One region of the Streptomyces xingningensis genome, then DNA from elsewhere that is predicted to be linked to it. Evidence: predicted binding sites of a transcription regulator. Region 1 holds the regulator's gene; the other holds the start of a gene.

Region 1 (11,562 bases):
CCGACTTCTTCTGTGCGCCCTTGGTGTTCTTCCACAGGTCCACCTTGCGGGCGTTGTCGAGGTAGACGCGGATGCCGCCGGCGGCCTCGGCGGAGAAGGTGAAGGGGCCGCCCGAGCCGAAGTCGCGGGTGGTGGTCCAGCTGGCGCCGAAGTTGTCGCGGGGCAGCCCGGCCGGGGCGCCCTTGCCGTAGTTCTCGTCGATCGTGCTGTCGCAGGCGGTCTTCTTCGGGGCCCCGCGGAAGGTGGTGTTGGGGTAGAAGGCCGCCTTCCAGACGCCGGGAGCGTCAGTCCCAGGGCAGCCGAGGCGAGAGCGAGCGTCGTGGCCGAGGCGCGGCGCACGGCGTTTCGTCCGAGCATTCTGTGAGTCCTTGCTGTGCAACGTGTGGCGCAAGGATGTGGGGGGAACGCCGGGTTGATCCTGCCATAACGGGATAGTTCGCAACCAGTCGTCTTGGCTTGACGGTTGGGGCCGGTCGTGCGAGGGCCCCGGCCGCGATCGTGCCCGTCGCGGCCGGGGCCCGTTCCATGTGGCCGTCGGGCTACAGCGTGCCCAGCTTGATGATCGCCAGCAGTGCGATCAGCTGGATCGACGAGGCGCCCAGCGCCTTGGGCCAGGGGATGTCGTGCGACTTGCTCACCATCGAGGTGAACAGCACGCCCGCCAGCAGCCAGGTCGCCCAGCCCAGCAGCTGGACGAATCCGCTGTCCCCGCCCAGGAACATTGCGAAGAGCAGCCGTGGCGCGTCCGTGATCGACATGATCAGCATCGAAAGCCCCACCGTCGGCTGCCATATGCCGTCCCCGCCGAGCTGCCGGGCCAGGGTGTGGGTGACCGCGCCGAGGATCAGGCCGGAGACCAGGACGATGACACCGGCGATCAGCACCAGCGGGATGCTGTTCGCGAGCGTGGCGTTCAGCACGTCCTTGCGGGCCTTGTCGAAGCCGAAGACCGCGAGCAGGCCGTAGACAAAGGTGACGATCAGCGCCGGGCCCCACATCGCATGGTCGCGCATCCGCCAGAACGTGGCGGACGGACGCAGCACGATGCCGGTCAGCAGCTCCTTCCAGTGCAGCCTGGGGCCGGTCGGCGGAGCCGGCGCCTGCCGGCCCGGGCCATAGGTCTGGGCCTCGCCGTACGGGTCGTACCCGCCCTGGCCGGGGTGGGCGTCGGGGGCGTAGGCGTCCGGCGCCTCGCCGATGCCGAACTGCTGGGTGTGTCCCGGGTTGTCGCCGGGCCGGGCGTAGGGGTCGTGCGGTGCGTACGGGTCGTGCGGGGCCTGGTCCCGGCCGTACGCCGGACCCCCGCCGAAGTACTCCGGCTCGTCGTGGCCGCCCGGCCGCTGCCACTGCTGACCACCGCCGGGCGCGTCGCCCCGGCCACCGTACGGGGCCTGCTGCCCGGGGTGTTGTCCCTGTTGCGAGGGGCGGGGGTCGTGAGAGTCCCGTCCGCGTCCCATCCTGAATCCAGCCACGCCTTCGAACGTACCCGCTCCGGAGAGATGGCGGAGCCCGGCCGGGGTGGCCCGGCCGGGCTTTGCCGCAGAGCTGTGACAACCCCTAGGGGAAAGGTCGGGCCCTAGGGGAAAAGTCGGGGTTTAAGGGCCGGTCCCCGAAGCGGCGTTCGGGGACCGGCCGTCAGGCGCAGGCAGCGGCCGTCACTTCACCGGCTCGGGCTCCGGCGCGTCCGCCGATTCGCCGTCGCCCGCCGGCTCGGCCGGGGTCTTGACCGAGTCCAGCAGGAGCTGGGCGACGTCCACGACCTGGATCGACTCCTTCGCCTTGCCGTCGTTCTTCTTGCCGTTGACCGAGTCGGTCAGCATCACGAGGCAGAAGGGGCAGGCGGTGGAGACGATGTCGGGGTTCAAGGACAGGGCCTCGTCCACCCGCTCGTTGTTGATGCGCTTGCCGATGCGCTCCTCCATCCACATGCGCGCGCCGCCCGCGCCACAGCAGAAGCCGCGCTCCTTGTGGCGGTGCATCTCCTCGTTCCGCAGGCCCGGGACCTTGGCGATGATCTCGCGCGGGGGGGTGTAGATCTTGTTGTGGCGGCCCAGGTAGCAGGGGTCGTGGTAGGTGATCAGACCCTCGACCGGGGTGACCGGGATCAGCTTGCCCTCGTCGATGAGGTGCTGGAGCAGCTGGGTGTGGTGGATGACCTCGTACTCGCCGCCGAGCTGCGGGTATTCGTTGGCGATGGTGTTGAAGCAGTGCGGGCAGGTCGCGACGATCTTCTTCTTGGCCTTCTCGACCTTCACGCCCTCCTCTGCATCTTCACCGAAGGCCATGTTGAGCATCTCGACGTTCTGTTGGCCCAGTTGCTGGAAGAGGAACTCATTGCCCAGGCGCCGTGCCGAGTCGCCGGTGCAGTTCTCGTCGCCGCCCATGATGGCGAACTTGACGCCCGCGATGTGCAGCAGTTCCGCGAAGGCCTTGGTGGTCTTCTTGGCGCGGTCCTCGAGCGCTCCCGCGCAGCCGACCCAGTAGAGGTAGTCGACCTCGGTGAGGTCCTCGATGTCCTTGCCGACGACCGGGACCTCGAAGTTGACCTCCTTGGTCCACTGCAGGCGCTGCTTCTTGGCGAGGCCCCAGGGGTTGCCCTTCTTCTCCAGGTTCTTGAGCATCGTGCCCGCCTCGGAGGGGAAGGAGCTCTCGATCATCACCTGGTAGCGGCGCATGTCGACGATGTGGTCGACGTGTTCGATGTCGACCGGGCACTGCTCGACGCAGGCGCCGCAGGTGGTGCAGGACCACAGGACATCCGGGTCGATGACGCCGCCCAAGCCGTTGGGCGCGGCCTCAAGGGTGCCGATCAGCGGACGCTCGGCCTCCGCCAGGGCGGCCGCGGGAACGTCCGCCAGCTGCTCGGCGGTTGCCTTCTCCGCGCCCTCCGCCGTCTTGCCGCCGCCCGCGAGCAGATACGGGGCCTTGGCGTGTGCGTGGTCGCGCAGCGCCATGATGAGCATCTTCGGGGACAGCGGCTTGCCGGTGTTCCAGGCGGGGCACTGCGACTGGCAGCGGCCGCACTCGGTGCAGGTGTCGAAGTCGAGCAGGCCCTTCCAGGAGAAGTGCTCGATCTGGGACACGCCGAACTGGTCGTCCTCGCCGGGGTCTTCAAAGTCGATCGGCTTGCCGCCGGAGGTCATCGGCTGGAGGGCGCCGAGCGCCACGTCGCCGGAGGCCTCGCGCTTGAACCAGATGTTGGGGAAGGCCAGGAAGCGGTGCCAGGCCACGCCCATGTCGGTCTTCAGCGAGATCGTGATCATCCAGATGAAGGAGGTCGCGATCTTGATCATGGCGACCAGGTAGATGAGGTTCTGCAGCGTCTCGACGCTCAGCCCCCGGAAGGCCGCGACCAGCGGGTACGAGGCGAAGTACCCGGCCTGGTAGGAGCCGACGCCGTGCAGGGCGCCCTCCAGGCCGCGCAGCGTGATGATCGAGGCGCCGACGATGAGGATGACGGCCTCGACGAAGTACGCCTGGCCGAAGTTGGAACCCGCGAAGCGGGACTTGCGGCCCGCCTTGCCCGGCCTGCTCAGCTGCCGGATGGCGATCAGGGCCAGGATGCCGAGGGTCGTCACCAGGGCGAAGAACTCGACCCAGAGCTCGAATGGCAGCCATTCGCCGATGATCGGCAGCAGCCAGTCGGCCTTGAAGAGCTGTCCGACGGCGTTGACGATCGTGATCAGCAGCGAGAAGAAGCCCAGGGCGACGCCCCAGTGTGCGACGCCGACCACGCCCCAGCGGTTCATCCGGGTGTGGCCGAGGAACTCCTTGGCCACCGTGACGGTGCGTTGCGCGGGGGCGTCGGTGCGGGTGCCTGCCGGCACGGGCCCGCCCAGCCGCATATGACGGTAGATCTGTAGGACGGCACGGCCGAGCAGCGCGAAGCCGACCGCGATTAGGGCCAGCGACACAATGATCGCGGCGAGTTGCATGGCGGGCTCCTCGAACCTGCGAGAGCGGATTACTAAGCAGTAACTTAGCCGGTCTCCGCCGAGAGTACCCAGTATCCACAGGCCCTTGAACCCGCCTTGCCGGTGATCTGCATCGCGCAGGCAACCCTTGTGGCACCCGATGCGTCCGCCGCTGACCGTAAGGCCGATATAAAAGTTGAGCCCCCCTGACTCAGCTCCGTTGACAGGTTGGGATTCGTGTTGCACCCTTGAGCCTGTTCCACTCAATTCATGGAGGATCAGAGATGGCTCGTGCGGTCGGCATCGACCTGGGTACGACGAACTCCGTCGTCAGTGTTCTCGAGGGCGGTGAGCCCACCGTCATCACCAACGCCGAGGGCGCCAGGACCACGCCGTCCGTCGTCGCCTTCGCAAAGAACGGCGAGGTGCTGGTCGGCGAGGTCGCCAAGCGCCAGGCCGTTACCAACGTCGACAGGACCGTCCGGTCGGTCAAGCGCCACATGGGCACCGACTGGAAGATCAACCTGGACGGCAAGGACTTCAACCCCCAGCAGATGAGCGCCTTCATCCTGCAGAAGCTGAAGCGGGATGCCGAGGCCTACCTGGGTGAGAAGGTCACCGACGCGGTCATCACCGTGCCGGCGTACTTCAACGACTCCGAGCGCCAGGCCACCAAGGAGGCCGGTGAGATCGCGGGTCTGAACGTCCTGCGCATCGTCAACGAGCCCACCGCGGCCGCCCTGGCCTACGGTCTCGACAAGGACGACCAGACCATTCTGGTCTTCGACCTCGGTGGCGGCACCTTCGACGTCTCGCTGCTCGAGATCGGCGACGGCGTCGTCGAGGTGAAGGCCACCAACGGCGACAACCACCTCGGTGGTGACGACTGGGACCAGCGCGTCGTCGACTACCTGGTCAAGCAGTTCCAGAACGGCCACGGCGTCGACCTGTCCAAGGACAAGATGGCCCTCCAGCGCCTCCGCGAGGCCGCCGAGAAGGCCAAGATCGAGCTCTCCTCGTCCACCGAGACCACGATCAACCTGCCCTACATCACGGCCTCCGCCGAGGGCCCGCTGCACCTGGACGAGAAGCTCACCCGGGCCCAGTTCCAGCAGCTGACCTCCGACCTGCTGGAGCGCTGCAAGACCCCCTTCCACAACGTCATCAAGGACGCGGGCATCAGCCTCTCCGAGATCGACCATGTGGTGCTGGTCGGCGGCTCCACCCGGATGCCCGCCGTCGCCGAGCTCGTCAAGGAGCTGACCGGCGGCAAGGAGGCCAACAAGGGTGTGAACCCGGACGAGGTCGTCGCCATCGGCGCTTCGCTCCAGGCCGGTGTCCTCAAGGGTGAGGTCAAGGACGTCCTGCTCCTCGACGTGACCCCGCTGTCCCTCGGCATCGAGACCAAGGGCGGCATCATGACCAAGCTGATCGAGCGCAACACCACGATCCCCACCAAGCGCTCCGAGATCTTCACCACGGCCGAGGACAACCAGCCGTCCGTGCAGATCCAGGTCTACCAGGGCGAGCGCGAGATCGCGGCGTACAACAAGAAGCTCGGCATGTTCGAGCTGACCGGTCTGCCGCCGGCCCCCCGGGGCGTCCCGCAGATCGAGGTCACCTTCGACATCGACGCCAACGGCATCATGCACGTCGCCGCGAAGGACCTCGGCACGGGCAAGGAGCAGAAGATGACCGTCACCGGCGGCTCCTCGCTGCCGAAGGACGAGGTCGACCGGATGCGCGAGGAGGCCGAGAAGTACGCGGAGGAGGACCACCGCCGCCGCGAGGCCGCCGAGACCCGCAACCAGGGCGAGCAGCTGGTCTACCAGACCGAGAAGTTCCTCAAGGACAACGAGGACAAGGTCCCCGGTGAGGTCAAGGCCGAGGTCGAGGCCGCCGTCGCCGAGCTGAAGGAAAAGCTCAAGGGCGAGTCCGCCGAGGGCGACAACACAGCCGAGATCCGCACCGCGTCCGAGAAGGTCGCCGCGGTCAGCCAGAAGCTCGGCCAGGCCATGTACGCCGACGCCCAGGCCGCCCAGGGTGCCGCCGGCGCCCAGGCGGGTGCCACCGGTGCCGCCGGTGCGGGCCAGCAGGCCAAGGCCGAGGACGACGTGGTCGACGCCGAGATCGTGGACGACGAGAAGCCCGGCAAGCCGAAGGGTGGTGCATCGGCGTGACGGAGAAGGACCCGGGCTTTGAAGAGAAGCCTGAAGGCCCCTCCGACACCCCGGCCCCCGATGAGAAGGGCACACCCGCCGACCAGGCGGGTGCCGCCCCGGCCGGGGAGGAACTGGTCGAGGTAGGCCTCCAGGCGCAGCTGGACCAGGCCCAGGCGGCGCTCAACGAGCGCACCACGGACCTCCAGCGGCTCCAGGCGGAGTACCAGAACTACCGCCGCCGGGTCGAGCGGGACAGGGTCCAGGTCAAGGAGATCGCGGTCGCGAACCTCCTGTCCGAACTCCTGCCCACGCTCGACGACATCGGCCGCGCCCGTGACCATGGCGAGCTCGTCGGCGGCTTCAAGTCCGTCGCCGAGGCGCTGGAGACGGTCGTCGCCAAGATGGGCCTGCAGCAGTTCGGCAAGGAGGGCGAGCCCTTCGACCCGCTGATCCACGAGGCCCTGATGCACAGCTATGCGCCGGACGTCACCGAGACCACGTGCGTGCAGATTCTGCAGCCGGGGTATCGGATCGGCGAGCGCACGATCCGCCCCGCGCGGGTCGCGGTCGCCGAGCCCCAGCCGGGCGCCCAGTCCAAGGGGGCCGCCGAAGGCGACGGCACGGCCGCGGACGAGGAGAGCGGTGGCCCGGACGAGGGCTGACGCGATGACGCACCGGAAGAACCGGGAGGAGGGACGCCGGGGATGAGCACCAAGGACTTCGTCGAGAAGGACTACTACAAGGTCCTCGGCGTCCCCAAGGACGCCACCGAGGCGGAGATCAAGAAGGCGTACCGGAAGCTCGCCCGCGAGTACCACCCGGACGCCAACAAGGGCGACGCCGCGGCCGAGGAGCGCTTCAAGGAGATCTCCGAGGCCTATGACGTGCTGGCCGACGCCAAGCGCCGCAAGGAGTACGACGAGGCGCGCACCCTCTTCGGCAACGGGGCCCTCTTTGATCGGGGGGGCCGTCCCGGGCCGGGCGGCGGCGGTTCGTTCAACTTCGACCTGGGCGACCTCTTCGGGGGCGCCCAGGGCGGGGCCGGTGGCGGTGGCTTCGGCGGCGGCGGGATCGGCGACGTCTTCGGCGGCCTCTTCAACCGCGGCGGCACCACCCGCACCCAGCCGCGCCGCGGCCAGGACATCGAGTCCGAGGTGACGCTCAGCTTCACCGAGGCCGTGGAGGGGGCCACCGTCCCGCTCCGGATGTCCTCCTCGGCGGCCTGCAAGGCCTGCTCCGGCACGGGCGACAAAAACGGTACGCCCAGGGTCTGCCCGACCTGCGTCGGCACCGGCCAGGTGTCCCGCGGCACCGGCGGCGGCTTCTCGCTGACCGACCCCTGCCCCGACTGCAAGGGCCGTGGGCTGATCCCCGAGAACCCTTGCGACACCTGCAAGGGCAGCGGGCGCGCCACTTCTTCGCGCACCATGCAGGTCCGCATCCCCGCCGGAGTCTCCGACAGCCAGCGGATCCGGCTGCGCGGCAAGGGCGCACCGGGCGAGCGCGGCGGCCCCAACGGCGACCTCTATGTCGTGGTGCACGTCGGCACCCACCCGGTCTTTGGCCGCAAGGGCGACAATCTGACCGTCACCGTGCCCGTCACCTTCACGGAGGCGGCGCTCGGCGGCGAGGTCAAGGTCCCCACCCTCGGCGGACCCCCGGTCACCCTCAAGCTCCCCGCGGGCACCCCCAACGGCCGCACCATGCGAGCCCGCGGCAAGGGCGCCGTGCGCAAGGACGGCACCCGCGGCGATCTGCTGGTCACCGTGGAGGTGACGGTCCCCAAGGACCTCGCCGACAAGGCCCGGGAGGCCCTGGAGACCTACCGTGACGCGACCGCGGGCGAAGACCCGCGCGCGGAGCTCTTCCAGGCAGCGAAGGGAGCGTGACCCGTGAACCCCATGGACGGCGACGGTCGCAGCCGGCGCTTTGCAGCAGCACAGCCGTATGAGCTGACCGATGAATCGCCGGTGTACGTCATCTCCGTGGCGGCCCAGCTGTCGGGCCTGCACCCGCAGACCCTGCGGCAGTACGACCGCCTGGGCCTGGTCTCCCCCGACCGCACGGCCGGGCGCGGCCGTCGCTACTCGGCCCGCGACATCGAGCTGCTCCGCCAGGTGCAGCAGCTGAGCCAGGACGAGGGCATCAACCTCGCCGGCATCAAGCGCATCATCGAGCTGGAGAACCAGGTCGCCGCGCTCGGCGCCCGCGTCGCGGAACTCCAGGCGGTGGTCGACGGCGCGGCCGCGGCCATACAGCAGCGCGAGGCCGCCGTCCATGCCTCGTACCGCCGCGACCTGGTCCCGTACCAGGACGTACAGCAGACCAGTGCCCTGGTGGTCTGGCGCCCCAGACGCGATAGGTGAGTCGCGACCGGTGAGTATGGACGGGGCCGGCCCCGTCCATACTCAGACCCCTCCGTACTCAGAACATCGTGTTGTCGTTGAAGGCCAGGTCGAAGAAGGCCGTTGCGAGCTTCTTGTTCTGGTCGAGGTCGGTCATCTGCCGTTCCTTTCATTCCTTTCGTGCCTTTCGTGGAGGGGTGCCGGTCACCAGGGGACGATCGCGTCCGCCGCCCCGTCGTTGTCGCCGCGGAAGGTGCCGGTCGGCCCGTCCGGCCCCAGCAGTGCGAGTGCCACCGGGACTTCGGCTCCCAGCTCGGGCGTACGCCTGCCCCGGTCGAAGGGCGAGTCGGAGTTGAGGTCGGTGGCCACCAGCCCCGGGTTCGCGGCGTTGACGCGGATCCCCGTCTCGCGGAGTGCGTTCGCGTACAGCACCGTGACCGCGTTCAGCGCGGCCTTGGAGGAGCTGTAGGCGAGCAGGCCGCGCTGCGAGATGGGGTTGCCGGGGTCGCTCAGCAGGTTCAACGAGCCCAGCGGGCTGGACAGGTTGACGATGCGGCCGGCCGGGGAGCGGCGCAGCAGGGGGATGCAGGCCCGGGTCATCGCGACCGCGCCGAAGACGTTCACCTCGAAGGCCCGCCGGATCTGCTCGGCGGTGATCTCCTCGACGGAGACGCCCCATTCGACGACCACGCCCGCATTGTTGACGAGGGTGTCCAGCCGCCCGCACTCCTTCTCGATCCGCTTGACCGCCGCCTCGACCTGCTGCCCGTCGGTCACATCGAGCCGGACGAACCGGATGCCGGCCCTGGCACCGCCGAGCTCGGCCGCGGCCGCCTCGCCTCGTCCGGCGTCCCGGGCGCCGAGATAGACGGTCATCCCCTCGGCGGCCAGCCGCCGGGCGATCTCCCGCCCGATGCCCTTGTTGGCGCCGGTCACCAGCGCGACTTGGCCGTGGTGTGGCCGGTTCCGGTTGCTCATGGTGGCGCCGCCTTTGCGTGCGATCGACAGTGGGACCTTGGCAGGCCTTGGCGGGCCTTGGCGGGCCCTGGTGAGGCCCTGGCCCTGGTGGAACACCTCAACTCCACCAGGTGACCGGTCAGTTGCGGAAAGACCGATTCGGTCCGATGCCATACCCTGTGGGTATGGTCGATCTGGAGGTACGGGAGTTGCTCTACTTCCGGTCCGTGGCCGAAGAGCTCAACTTCTCGCGCGCCGCGGAGCGGCTGGGAATGGCTCAACCGCCGCTGTCCCGGGCCATCCGCCAACTGGAGCGGCGGCTGGGCGTGCAGCTCTTTGAGCGCTACAACCGCCGGGTCAGGCTGACCGTCGCCGGGGCGACCCTGCTCGAGGAGTCGGGGCGCGCGCTCGACGCCATGTCGGCGGCGGCCCGCCGCACCCGCCGGGCGGGCCCCGCCACGCCCACCCTGGTGGTCACGGCGAAGGCGGGGGTGGCCACGGACCTGCTGCGCGGGATCGTGGGGGCGTTCAGCAGGGTGCCGGGCGCCCCGCGGGTGGAGATCACCGTGAGCGGGTACGGCGAGCAGGCGCCCATGGTGCGCGACGGCCGGGCCGACCTGGCGCTGGTGGGCTCCCCCTTCGACTGGAGCGGGCTGGACCACGAGCCATTGCTCACCGAGCCCAGGGTCGCCGCCCTCCCGGCCGACCATGAACTGACCCGGCGCGCGGTGTTGAGCTGCCGCGACCTGATGGGCCTGCCCATGCCGCGCTGCCCCGAGGCCTCCGCGCCCGATCACGACTACTGGGCGGGCCGGGACCTACACCCCGGCCCAGCAACTACCCCCGTTCCAGGCCCCGTTGTACACGACAGCTCGCAACTGCTGGAGTCCGTCGCCCTGGGCCAGGCCGTCGCCCTGATCCCCGCCTCCCTGGCCGAGCGCAACGCCCGGGCCGACGTCGTCTACCGCCCGGTGCCCGACGCCAGCCCGTATGCGCTGGCGATCGCCTGGCGGGACGGTGTCTGCGGGGAGTGGATGGGCCGCCTGGTACGGACCGCGGTGGAGCTGACGGCGGGGGTGGCGGAGGCGGCGTAGCGGTTGTTGGTCCGTGCTTCGACTTGGCCCGCTTTCCTTCCGCCAAACAGGATAATTCGGGCTCTAGTTGGAGGGTTTTCGATACCGGTTCATGCGTGAACCACTCAACCACCGCGTGGCCTGGCGTACTGTTGATCGACAGAGCCTGGCCCGCGAGCTCTCGCTCCCCGGCCGGGCCGTCTCCCACCACCACCACTCAGTGATGGAGCCCACTCGTGCCCGAATCATCCCTGCCGCAGCATGCCCGCGGCCCCCGCGAGGTACTGGCCGCCTACCATCGCGCAATGCTTGCCTGGTCTGCCGATGACCTCGCCGACCTCTATGCCCCCGATGCCGTGCATGAGTTCCCCTTCCTCACCCCCGGGCGGCCGGATCGCTATCAGGGGCGGGAAGAGATCCGGGCCGGTTACCGGGAGGCCTGGGGGGCCACCTCGGTGCGTCTTCAGGAGATCCATGATGTGGTGGTCTTTGACGCCGCGGACCCCGAGGTGATCGTTGCGCAATGGGCCGCCACCGCCACGGCGGGGCCCGGGGGCTCCCCGGCCACGCTCACCGGGGTGCTGATCCTGCGGGTGCGGCACGGCCTGATTGTGCACGCCCTCGATTACATGGACTCGCTCGGCACGTTCCACGCGTTGGACCGACTGCCCGTGCTGTTCAGCGCACTTGAGGGCCGGGAGTCCGCCGGTTCGCCGGACTCCCGGCCCTGATGGGCGTCAGGGCTGCTGTTTCGGGGTGTTGGGCGGGGTGTTGGGGAGGAGGGCGCTCAGGGTCTTCGCGATGTGCGCCTCGGCCGCGGCCTTGTCGATGCCCAGGCCGGTAAGCATGCCCGTGCCGCCCTCGAACTCCAGGAGCGCCAGCAGGATGTGCTCGGTGCCGATGTAGTTGTGGCCCATGCGCAGGGCCTCGCGGTAGGTGAGTTCCAGTGCCTTCTTCGCCCCGGCGTCGAAGGGGGTGAGGGCGGGGAGCTGCTCGGCCGGTGCCGGCAGCGCCGCGGTCGCCTCCTGCCGGACGGTGTCCAGCAGTACGCCCTGCGCCGTGATCGCCGCCGCGGCGAGCCCTTCCGGCTCGCTCAGCAGCCCGAGTACCA
Region 2 (11,562 bases), on a different contig from region 1:
CGCCGAGGGCGACGCGGACGAACTCACGGCCCATGGCCTTGGCCACGCTCTCGCCGAGCGAGGTCTTTCCGACGCCGGGCGGGCCGACGAGCGCGAGGACCGCTCCCCCGCGCCGCCCTCCGACCACGCCCAGCCCCCGGTCGGCGCGGCGCTTGCGCACGGCCAGGTATTCGGTGATCCGCTCCTTGACGTCGTCCAGGCCCGCGTGGTCGGCGTCCAGGACGGCACGGGCGCCGGGGATGTCGTAGGAGTCCTCGGTGCGCTTGTTCCACGGGAGTTCGAGGACGGTGTCCAGCCAGGTGCGGATCCAGCCGCCCTCGGGGCTCTGGTCGGAGGCGCGCTCGAGCTTGTCGACCTCCTTGAGGGCCGCCTCGCGGACCTTCTCCGGGAGGTTGGCGGCCTCGACCCGGGCGCGGTAGTCGTCGGATTCGCTGTCCGGGTCGCCGTTGAGCTCGGCGAGTTCCTTGCGGACGGCCTCCAGCTGGCGGCGGAGCAGGAATTCGCGCTGCTGCTTGTCCACGCCCTCCTGGACGTCCTTGGCGATGGACTCGGCGACGTCCTGTTCGGCGAGGTGCTCGCTCAGCCACTGCACGGCGAGCTTGAGGCGGGCCACCGGGTCCGCGGTCTCCAGGAGTTCGACGCGCTGGGCGACGGTGAGGAACGGCGAGTAGCCGGAGTTGTCGGCGAGCTGGGATACGTCGTCCAGCTGCTGGACGCGGTCCACCACCTGCCAGGCGCCGCGCTTGCGCAGCCAGCTGGTGGCGAGGGCCTTGTACTCCTTCATAAGCTCGGTGACGGATCCGGGGACAGGATCCGGAGTGACCTCCTCCATGGCCGTGCCCTCGACCCAGAGGGCCGCGCCGGGGCCGGTGGTGCCCGCCCCGATCCGCACCCGGCGGATGCCTCGGATGAGCGCGCCGGGGTCGCCGTCGGAGAGGCGGCCCACCTGCTCGACGCTGCCCAGGGTGCCGACGCCCGCGTAGGTGCCGTCGATCCGCGGGACGAGCAGCACCCGCGGCTTGGCGCCGCCCCGCGCCGCGGCCTGCGCGGCCTCCACCGCGGCCCGGACCTCCGCGTCGGTGAGGTCCAGGGGTACGACCATGCCGGGCAGCACCACCTCGTCGTCGAGCGGCAGCACGGGCAGGGTGAGCGGTGTGAACGCCGTGGACTCAGCAGCCATGATCTCCCCTTCGGCAGGCAAGTTGAGCTATGTGGGCTCAATGCCCGGGGCGCACCGGATGTTCCCGGCGCCGTGTTCGCTGTGAGCGATCGCCGTGGGCCGGGAAAGGCCCGGCGGTGGTCCGTCGGGGTGACGCCGACTGGTCGCGGGCCCCGTCCCAGCGCGGCTCGGGCTCCCGTCTCAGCGTGGCTGGAGGGCGTCCGCGTCGCGGCGTCGTTCCTCGCCGCCGCCGTCCGCGGCAGTGACCCCGCCGACCGGGTCCGGCGCCCCTGGGGGCGCTCCGACGGACCCGGCTTCGCCGCCCTCGACCGCCTCTTCCCCGGCGTCGACGCCGGTCGGGCCCCCGGCCGCGGCCTGCTGAGGGTCACCGGCCGGATCGCCCTGCCCGGGCAGGGCCGCCGCCCGGACCGGCGGTGGGACGGCCTGCCCGGTGCCCGAGCGGCCCGGGCGGTGCCGCCATGGGCCCCGGACGCTGTCCCGTAGCAGCACCTGGCAGGCGACCCCGGTCAGCAGGGCGATCGGATGGCCCCAACTGGCCAGCGGATCGGCGAACTCGATGAGGTCCTGGGCGCACATCAGTGCGGCCAGGCTCAGCAGGGTCCACTTCCAGGAGTGCGACAACAGCCCCGCGAGCGCTCCCAGACAGGCCATCAGGCCAAAGCTGATGCCGTAGTCGAGGCGGTGCAGCGAGGCGGCCGGCAGGCTGCCCGCCGCGACGGCGCCCGCGACCGGCAACTCGGTGGCCAGGGTGGCCAGGACATGGCCGAGCAGGAAGACCGCGATGGTGCGCAGCCCACCGACCCGGCGCTCCAGCGCGCCGAGGATCGGGGCGAAGGCCAGACCGTAGAACGAGAACCAGCCGCCCGCGATCCACAGGGCGCTGGCCACCAGGACGACCAGCGGCCGGTCGGCCAGGTGCGCGGCATCGGTGCTGGAGTCGCGCAGCAGCTGGTTGACGGTGGCCTCGTCGCCGAAGTCGGCGTAGAGGGCGGTGGCGAGCAGCACCAGCCCGTAGCAGAAGGTGAACGGGGTGGCCCTGGGGGTGGGGATCAGCTCGTGCAGTACGCGGCGCCACCACCGCCCGGGGGCCGGCCCGGGGGCGGTGGCATCGGCGCTCTCGTCTGCGGGGTCAACCGCGGTCACTCGGCCAGGCCCCTTTCGTCGGCTTTCCGCCGGTCCTGCTCGGGCGTCGGCGCGACCGGGCACCGGCCGCTCACCAAGCACCTTACGGTGCACGGCCTTCGAACGGACAACTCCTTGCCCGGACCAAGTCCGGGCCTTGTCAACCTCTTAACCTTCGGGAGTGCCCGCAGGGTGTGTCCTCGAACATCGCTGATCTCCGGAGGCCCGTATGACCACTCCGTACGCCCCGCACGAGCCCGTGGTCCTGGACCGCCGGGACGGCCCCCATGGCGAGGTGGTGCTGCGCCACCGCGGCGGCACTCCCGGAGTGTACGAGCCCGGAGTGTACGAGATCATCGCCAACGGCTGTTTCCTGATGGACACTTCGGACGGTCGCTCCGAGCGTCTGCTGGTCGATGCCGCGCTCGCCGCGCTGCCCACCGGGCGCCGGGACCCGGCCGTGCTGATCGGCGGTCTGGGGGTGGGCTTCTCGCTCGCCCGGGCCGCCGCCGAGCCCCGCTGGGGCCGGATCACCGTGGTCGAACGCGAGCAGGCGGTCATCGACTGGCACCGCACCGGCCCGCTGGGGGTGTATTCCGCCGGGGCGCTGACCGATCCGCGCACCGAGGTCGTCCGGGCGGACCTGATCGAACACCTGGCGGCGGCGGGGCGTTACGACGCGCTGTGCCTGGACATCGACAACGGCCCCGGCTGGACCGTCACCGAGGGCAACGAAAGCCTCTACTCCCCGGCCGGGCTGGCGGTCTGCCGGGAGCGGCTCACGCCCGGCGGGGTGCTCGCCGTGTGGTCGGCGCAGCCCTCCCCGGAGTTCGAAAACGCCCTGCGGAATGCCGGATTCGACGGGGTAACCACCGAAGAGATCACCGTTGCCCGAGGCGTCCCCGACGTCGTCCATCTCGCTCTCCGTGCCGCGTAGCCGCACCCCGTCACCTGCCCGTACCCTGCTTGCCACACAGCTGGAGGGCTGGCAGGGGCACGGGACACGCTGGGGGCGGGCGCATGGAGCAGACACACATCGGCCCGAGCGGCGCAGCCGCCTCGGCCGGTGCGCAGCGGCGGGTGCTGATCGTCGAGGACGACCGGACCATCGCCGAGGCCATCGCGGCACGGCTACGGGCCGAGGGTTTTCAGGTGAGGACGGCGGGCGACGGGCCCGCGGCGGTGGACACCACCGAGGCATGGCAGCCGGATCTGCTGGTGCTGGATGTGATGCTGCCCGGTTATGACGGCCTGGAGGTGTGCCGCCGGGTACAGGCGCAGAGACCGGTGCCGGTGCTGATGCTCACCGCGCGCGACGACGAGACCGACATGCTGGTCGGGCTGGGCGTCGGGGCGGACGACTATATGACCAAGCCGTTCTCCATGCGCGAGCTGGCGGCCCGGGTGCATGTCCTGCTGCGGCGCGTGGAGCGGGCCACGCTCGCCGCGCACACTCCGCGCAACGGCATCCTGCGGCTGGGCGAGCTGGAGATCGACCATGCGCAGCGGCGGGTGCGGGTGCGCGGCGCGGACGTCCACCTGACGCCGACCGAGTTCGACCTGCTGGTCTGTCTGGCGAACACGCCGCGCGCGGTGCTCTCCCGGGAGCAGTTGCTGGCGGAGGTCTGGGACTGGGCGGACGCCTCCGGCACCCGGACCGTGGACAGCCACATCAAGGCGCTGCGCCGAAAGATCGGGGCGGAGCGGATCCGTACGGTGCACGGGGTGGGGTACGCCCTGGAGACCCCGGCCTGATGGGCGGCGCATGACCAGCGGGCCGGGGTTCTGGGGCCGGGTCTGGGAGGCGCTGCGGCCGCTGGACCCCTACCGGTCGGTCAAGGCCGCGCTGGGTGCGCTGGTGATCGGCTCGGTGGTCATCACGACGTTCCTGGTGTTCGTGGCGATCCACTCGGCGACCGAGCTGCGGGTGATCACGGTCTTCTCGATCATCGCCTCGCTGTTGATCACCCAGTTTGTGGCGCACGGCCTGACCGCGCCGCTGGACGAGATGACCGAGGTCACCCGGGCGATGGCGCACGGTGACTACACCCGGCGGGTGAGCGCCGGGCGGCGGGACGAGTTCGGCGACCTGGCCACCGCCTTCAACCGGATGGCGGCCGATCTGGAGGCGGTGGACACCCACCGCAAGGAGCTGGTCGCCAATGTCTCGCACGAGCTGCGCACCCCCATCGCAGGGCTGCGGGCGGTGCTGGAGAACGTGGTGGACGGGGTTTCGGCCGCCGATCCCGAGACCATGCGCACCGCGCTGCAGCAGACGGAGCGGCTGGGGCGGCTGGTGGAGCAGTTACTCGACCTGTCCCGGCTGGACAACGGGGTGGTGACGCTGCACGCCCGGCGCTTCGAGGTGTGGCCCTATCTGGCCGGGGTGCTCAAGGAGGCGAGCATCGCCTGTGGTTCCGGCGCCTCCCCCAGGGCCCGCAAGGACGTCCATCTGCACCTGGACGTCTCGCCGCCGGAGCTCACCGCGCACGCGGACGCCGAGCGGCTGCACCAGGTGGTGGCCAACCTGGTGGAGAACGCCGTCAAACACAGCCCCCCGCACGGCCGGGTGACCATCCGCGCGCGCCGGGGCGAGGGTTCGCAGTCGCTGGCCCTGGAGGTGCTGGACGAGGGGCCCGGCATTCCCGAGGCCGAGCGGCATCGGGTCTTCGAGCGCTTCAACCGCGGCGGCTCGGGCCAGCAGGGCCCGGGCAGCGACGGCGGCACCGGCCTGGGCCTGGCGATCGCCCGCTGGGCGGTGGATCTGCACGGCGGGCGGATAGGAGTGGCCGAATCCCCCCGGGGCTGCCGGATCCAGGTCACTCTTCCGGGAGAACCCGCATAATCCGAGTTGACGTAGGGTCGGTGAGGGACGCACGCATCCGCCCGGATGCGAGGCTGGATTCGGCGAACCCGGAAACGCGTGGGACGGGCAGAACCCCGTGTGTTTCCCGCCAAGCCATGCCCCGAAACCCGGCGGAGAGTGTGACTTAGGCGACGACTGGCCCTGGTGGCCTGCATCAGAGCCCCGGACAGGCGTAGCCTTTATTTCCGCTGTCCACCACCTTTAGGAAGCGGAAGAGGGCGGTTGCCGCCGTGTCGCCACAGTCCCCGAACTCACCGAGCATCTCGACCGGACAAGACGGGCAGGGCCAGAGCCCTGCCGATGTGTTCGGTCCCAATGAGTGGCTCGTCGACGAGATCTACCAGCAGTACCTCCAGGACCCGAACTCGGTCGACCGAGCCTGGTGGGACTTCTTCGCCGACTACAAGCCGGGCAAGGACGCGGGCTCCGCCGCCGCGCCGCAGCAGGCCGCGGCCCCGGCTGCCGCGCCCACCGCCCCGGCCGCCGCGGCCCCGGCTGCCGCGCCCGCGAAGCCCGCCGCGGCGGCTCCGGCCGCCCCGGCCCCGGCGAAGGCCGCTCCGGCCGCCAGGCCGGCGCCCGCCGCCAAGCCGGTCGTGAAGGCCGCCGCGGAGCCCTCCGCGGGCCCGGAGTTCGTGACGCTGCGCGGCCCGTCCGCCGCGGTCGCCAAGAACATGAACGCCTCGCTGGAGCTGCCGACGGCCACGTCCGTCCGGGCGGTCCCGGTCAAGCTGCTGTTCGACAACCGCATCGTCATCAACAACCACCTCAAGCGCGCCCGGGGCGGGAAGGTCTCCTTCACCCACCTCATCGGCTTCGCCATGGTGCAGGCGCTGAAGCTGATGCCGTCGATGAACCACTCCTTCACGGAGAAGGACGGCAAGCCGACCCTGGTCAAGCCCGAGCACGTCAACCTCGGCCTGGCGATCGACCTGGTGAAGCCGAACGGCGACCGGCAGCTGGTGGTCGCGGCCATCAAGAAGGCCGAGACCCTCAACTTCTTCGAGTTCTGGCAGGCCTACGAGGACATCGTCAAGCGCGCCCGGGTCGGCAAGCTGACGATGGACGACTTCTCCGGGGTCACCGCCTCGCTGACCAACCCCGGCGGCATCGGCACCGTGCACTCCGTGCCGCGCCTGATGCCCGGCCAGGGCCTGATCATCGGCGTGGGCGCGATGGACTACCCGGCCGAGTTCCAGGGCACCTCCCAGGACGCCCTGAACAAGCTGGGCATCTCCAAGGTCATGACCCTGACCTCGACCTATGACCACCGGGTGATCCAGGGCGCCGCCTCCGGCGAGTTCCTGCGGATCATGCACCAGCTGCTGCTCGGCGAGAACGGCTTCTACGACGAGGTCTTCGAGGCGCTGCGCATCCCCTACGAGCCCATCCGCTGGCTCAAGGACATCGACGCCTCGCACGACGACGATGTCACCAAGGCCGCCCGGGTCTTCGAGCTGATCCACTCCTACCGGGTCCGCGGCCATGTCATGGCCGACACCGACCCGCTGGAGTACCGCCAGCGCAAGCACCCCGACCTCGACATCACCGAGCACGGCCTCACCCTGTGGGACCTGGAGCGGGACTTCGCGGTCGGTGGTTTCGCGGGCAAGTCGCTGATGAAGCTGCGCGACATCCTGGGCGTGCTGCGCGACTCGTACTGCCGCACCACCGGCATCGAGTTCATGCACATCCAGGACCCCAAGCAGCGCAAGTGGATCCAGGACCGGGTCGAGCGCGGCCACTCCAAGCCGGAGCGCGAGGAGCAGCTGCGCATCCTGCGCCGGCTGAATGCCTCCGAGGCGTTCGAGACCTTCCTGCAGACCAAGTACGTCGGCCAGAAGCGCTTCTCGCTGGAGGGCGGCGAGTCCGTCATCCCGCTGCTGGACGCGGTGCTGGACGCGGCCGCCGAGGCCCGCCTGGACGAGGCCGTGGTCGGCATGGCCCACCGTGGCCGGCTCAACGTCCTGGCCAACATCGTGGGCAAGTCCTACGCCCAGATCTTCCGGGAGTTCGAGGGCAACCTCGACCCGAAGTCGATGCACGGCTCCGGCGATGTGAAGTACCACCTGGGCGCCCAGGGCACCTTCACCGGCCTGGACGGCGAGCAGATCAAGGTCTCGCTGGCCGCCAACCCGTCCCACCTGGAGACCGTCGACCCGGTGGTGGAGGGCATCGCCCGCGCCAAGCAGGACATCATCGGCAAGGCCGGTACGGACTTCACCGTGCTGCCCATCCAGCTGCACGGCGACGCGGCCTTCGCGGGCCAGGGCGTGGTGGCCGAGACGCTCAACATGTCGCAGCTGCGCGGCTACCGCACCGGCGGCACCGTGCACATCGTGATCAACAACCAGGTCGGCTTCACCGCGCCGCCGGAGTCCTCGCGTTCGTCGATGTACTGCACCGACGTCGCGCGGATGATCGAGGCGCCGATCTTCCATGTGAACGGTGACGACCCGGAGGCCGTGGTGCGCGTCGCGCGGCTGGCCTTCGAGTTCCGCCAGGCGTTCAACAAGGACGTCGTCATCGACCTGATCTGCTACCGCCGTCGCGGCCACAACGAGACCGACAACCCCTCGTTCACCCAGCCGCTGATGTACGACCTGATCGACAAGAAGCGCTCGGTGCGCAAGCTCTACACCGAGTCCCTCATCGGTCGCGGCGACATCACGCTGGAGGAGGCCGAGCAGGCGCTGCAGGACTACCAGGGCCAGCTGGAGAAGGTCTTCCTCGAGGTCCGCGAGGCCGACACGGCCCCGGTGACCGTCGAGGCCCCGGCCGAGCAGGCCGAGGAGTTCCCGGTGCCGGTGACCACCGCGATCTCCCAGGAGGTCGTCAAGCGGATCGCCGAGTCGCAGGTCAACACGCCGGACGGGGTCACCGTGCACCCGCGTCTGCTGCCGCAGCTGCAGCGCCGCGCGGCCAGCATCGAGGACGGCACCATCGACTGGGGCATGGGCGAGACCCTCGCCTTCGGCTCGCTGCTGATGGAGGGCACCCCGGTCCGGCTGGCCGGCCAGGACTCCCGCCGCGGCACCTTCGGCCAGCGGCACGCGGTCCTGGTGGACCGCGAGACCGGCGAGGACTACACCCCGCTGCTCTACCTCTCCGACGACCAGGGGCGCTTCAACGTCTACGACTCGCTGCTCAGCGAGTACGCGGCGATGGGCTTCGAGTACGGCTACTCGCTGGCCCGCCCGGACGCCCTGGTGCTGTGGGAGGCGCAGTTCGGCGACTTCGCCAATGGCGCGCAGAACATCGTGGACGAGTTCATCTCCTCCTCCGAGCAGAAGTGGGGCCAGACCTCCGGCGTCACCCTGCTGCTGCCGCACGGCTACGAGGGCCAGGGCCCGGACCACTCCTCGGCCCGGATCGAGCGCTACCTCCAGCTGTGCGCGCAGAACAACATGACGGTCGCCATGCCGACGCTGCCGTCGAACTACTTCCACCTGCTGCGCTGGCAGGTCCACAACCCGCACCACAAGCCGCTGATCGTCTTCACCCCGAAGTCGATGCTGCGGCTGAAGGCCGCGGCGTCCAAGGCGGAGGAGTTCACCACGGGCGGCTTCCGCCCGGTCATCGGTGACGAGACAGTCAATGCAGCGGACGTCCGCAGGGTCGTCTTCTGCTCCGGCAAGGTCTACTACGACCTGGTCGCCGAGCGGACCAAGCGCGGGGCGAACGACACCGCCCTGGTCCGGATCGAGCGGCTCTACCCGCTGCCGGGGGCCGAACTCCAGGCGGAGATCGCCAAGTTCCCCAACGCCGAGAAGTACATCTGGGCACAGGAGGAGCCGGCGAACCAGGGTGCCTGGCCGTTTATCGCACTCAACCTGATCGACCACCTGGACCTGGCGGTCGGCGCCGACGTCCCGGCGTCGGAGCGGCTGCGGCGGATCTCGCGTCCGCACTCCTCCTCGCCGGCGGTGGGTTCCGCGAAGCGGCACCAGGCGGAGCAGGCGGCGCTGGTGGCGGAGGTCTTCGACAGCTGACGCCGAGGCCATGCCTTGGTCAGGGCCCGTACCGCGAACCGCGGTACGGGCCCTGACCCGTTGACGGCCTTCTGGAATCCGTGATTCGCCGCGCACTTGAAAAAGAATCATGTTTACCCGGTCTTGCCCGTGTGAAGACCGCTCCCCTAGTTTTACTTTGGCGTGAGAATACCCGGGGCCGGCAAACAACTTGCCTGCCTCGTTCGCCATTCATCCAAAGGGGAAACGAAGTGCCAGTTCGCCCATGCGATTCCGCTCATTGCAGCGGTGCGGATCCCGAGATCAATGAAGTCTGCAAAGCGGAAGGGTGGCCGGTCAACCACCCAGTACTGACCCGTGATTCACGCGGGCCCTGCTACTGCTCCTGTTCGTGCTTAGCCTTCGGCACGATGGTGCAAGAGGGCAGCGGCTCGTTCAAGGCCATCGAGACCTATGTCGAAGGCGACGAAGTGATGGCCGCCGGAACGGGGTTGCAATGGGCCCCTCAGCCGGTCGTCTTCAGCGGCGGTACCACCGGAGCGTCACGCCAGAAGTTCACGGTGCTGGTCCGGTACGCAAACACCGCGATCGCGGTGACCAGTGACCACCTGTTTCTCCTGGCCGGTGACGACGGAATTCTCAAGCGCGCGGACCGCCTGACGATTGAGGACCGGCTCGTTTCGCCGGACGGCACACCGGTCGAAATCACGGGTGTGCACATCGGTGACTACCTCGCGGGTTTCCACCATGTCGCCGCGTCGTCCAAGAGTGCCGTCGACGCCAGTCTCGACGGTCATCTGCTGAACACCAACGGTGTCGTCAGCGCGGACTACGTGGTCCAGATCACCGCCCGCACCACGGATGTGGCGGGGTTCAGCACCGCCGCCCACGGCGACATGCCGGTGGTGGGTTCCCCCGAGTATGTGGCGAGGTTCGGGCGCGCCAGCCTTCAGGCACCCGAACTCCCGGCCGGCTTCGCGGACAACTCACCGATCAAGGTGAGCAACCTCAATGTTCCCGACCACGCGTTGCCCAGCAGCACATTCATCCCGGCAGAGGCCACGATGCTGCGCATCCCCGACGGCGCGTGCGGCTTCCTGCCCCCCGATGAGGCCGAGGCGAGGAAGTCGGCGCCCAAGCGGCCGTTCAACGACCCGATGGCACGGGAGTGGGCCGAGGCCGTCATCAGTTATCACCGGCCCTTCTACCCCGATGTGACCTACCACCTCGACTGGGCGAACAACGAGGTCAACGCGTACGCCTGGGTCGAGAACGGGGTCCGGCACGTCGCTCTCCTGGGCGGCCTGGTCCGGGACGCGGCCCTGGAGCTGGAGGGGATAGCCCTGGTGCTCGCGCATGAACTGGGCCACCACTACGGCGGTCCGCCGCAGTTCCCCAACGGCCTGTCCTGCGAGGGGCAGGCGGACTATCGCGGGGTGCGGGACATCATGCGCAAGGTCTGGTTCGGGGAGTCCTACATCACCATGACCGACGCCGCGATCAAACAGATGGCGGACTTCTTCGGGGTGCCGAACGACCCGCACGCACCTGGCGGTTCCGCCGGCTGCGAACACCCGCCGGGGGCTTGCCGCGTGGCGACCTATCACGCTGCGGTGACCCTTTCCGGAAAGCCCGGCTGCGCGGGGTAGCAGACGGGTGCCGGCACCTGGGCGGCCGGATATCCGGCCGCCCAATCCCCGCGCCGCACCTGCTCATGGACCCGCGAGAGAGAAGGAAGCACATGGCAGTGAGCGGGACGGATCCGAGTGGGATCGCAAAGGAACTGGGCATTCCCGTCGAGAGAATGACGAGCACCGTGCTTCTCAAGATTGCGGACGACCCGCTTTTCCTCCATCATCTCGAACTCTGCAAGAACGACGCGGACATGCTGGAGCTGCTCCTCGGAAAGGCGGATGACCAGGGCGCCCCCCCGGCCGTCCGCAACACCGAGCTGTTGTCACGGGCGGGCGTCGCCGTGGCCCGCTGGGCCGCATCCGGTTTCAAGCGGGTCGGCGAGGACGCATACCGGCGCCGCCTGACCGCCTGCCAGGGCTGTCGGCATCTTTCCCTGCCTCCCAAGAACAAGCTCTACCGGCTGACCGGGCCGGCGCAGCAAAAGAGCGTCTGCGGTCTGTGCGGCTGTGATGTGCGCCGCAAGGCATGGCTCCCCACCGAGCACTGCCCGGACGGAAGATGGGCCGTTGAGGAGTGACCGGACCACACCGGTCGGCAGCCCGGTGTATGTCACGGACAATGGTGTGCGAAGTTTCATTCCGCCGACCTTTTGCTTCGAGCTTCGCGACGAGTCGGCGAACCTCGTCGCCACGGTCTCGCAGATCGTGCTGGCCCCGGCAGGACTCGCGGATTTTGACGCGCTCGAGGTGATCCGCCGGGACGGGCTGTGGGCAACGGGATTCCTCTCCGCA

What was found. The regulator HspR, encoded in region 1, represses chaperone genes until heat shock. The targets are predictions, from matches to a motif close to TTGAGNNNNNNNNNCTCAA.
Region 2: the regulator HspR is predicted to act here: its motif matches at 1,203-1,221, upstream of lon (endopeptidase La).

The regions. Positions count from the first base shown of each region.
Region 1 covers NZ_JBDJPF010000038.1:2,857-14,418, forward strand. Annotated here, with positions in the region: gene ABCR83_RS20100 (PA14 domain-containing protein) at 1-379, opposite strand, end outside; gene ABCR83_RS20105 (Yip1 family protein) at 540-1,457, opposite strand; gene ABCR83_RS20110 ((Fe-S)-binding protein) at 1,656-3,935, opposite strand; gene dnaK (molecular chaperone DnaK) at 4,199-6,094, shown strand; gene grpE (nucleotide exchange factor GrpE) at 6,091-6,738, shown strand; gene dnaJ (molecular chaperone DnaJ) at 6,781-7,965, shown strand; gene ABCR83_RS20130 (heat shock protein transcriptional repressor HspR) at 7,978-8,442, shown strand; gene ABCR83_RS20135 (SDR family NAD(P)-dependent oxidoreductase) at 8,626-9,399, opposite strand; gene ABCR83_RS20140 (LysR family transcriptional regulator) at 9,564-10,472, shown strand; gene ABCR83_RS20145 (nuclear transport factor 2 family protein) at 10,688-11,182, shown strand; gene ABCR83_RS20150 (Clp protease N-terminal domain-containing protein) at 11,189-11,562, opposite strand, start outside.
Region 2 covers NZ_JBDJPF010000020.1:42,813-54,374, forward strand. Annotated here, with positions in the region: gene lon (endopeptidase La) at 1-1,180, opposite strand, end outside; gene ABCR83_RS13165 (rhomboid-like protein) at 1,361-2,323, opposite strand; gene ABCR83_RS13170 (spermidine synthase) at 2,532-3,239, shown strand; gene ABCR83_RS13175 (response regulator transcription factor) at 3,323-4,057, shown strand; gene ABCR83_RS13180 (HAMP domain-containing sensor histidine kinase) at 4,068-5,147, shown strand; gene ABCR83_RS13185 (multifunctional oxoglutarate decarboxylase/oxoglutarate dehydrogenase thiamine pyrophosphate-binding subunit/dihydrolipoyllysine-residue succinyltransferase subunit) at 5,399-9,157, shown strand; gene ABCR83_RS13190 (M48 family metalloprotease) at 9,547-10,785, shown strand; gene ABCR83_RS13195 (hypothetical protein) at 10,953-11,348, shown strand; gene ABCR83_RS13200 (hypothetical protein) at 11,374-11,562, shown strand, end outside.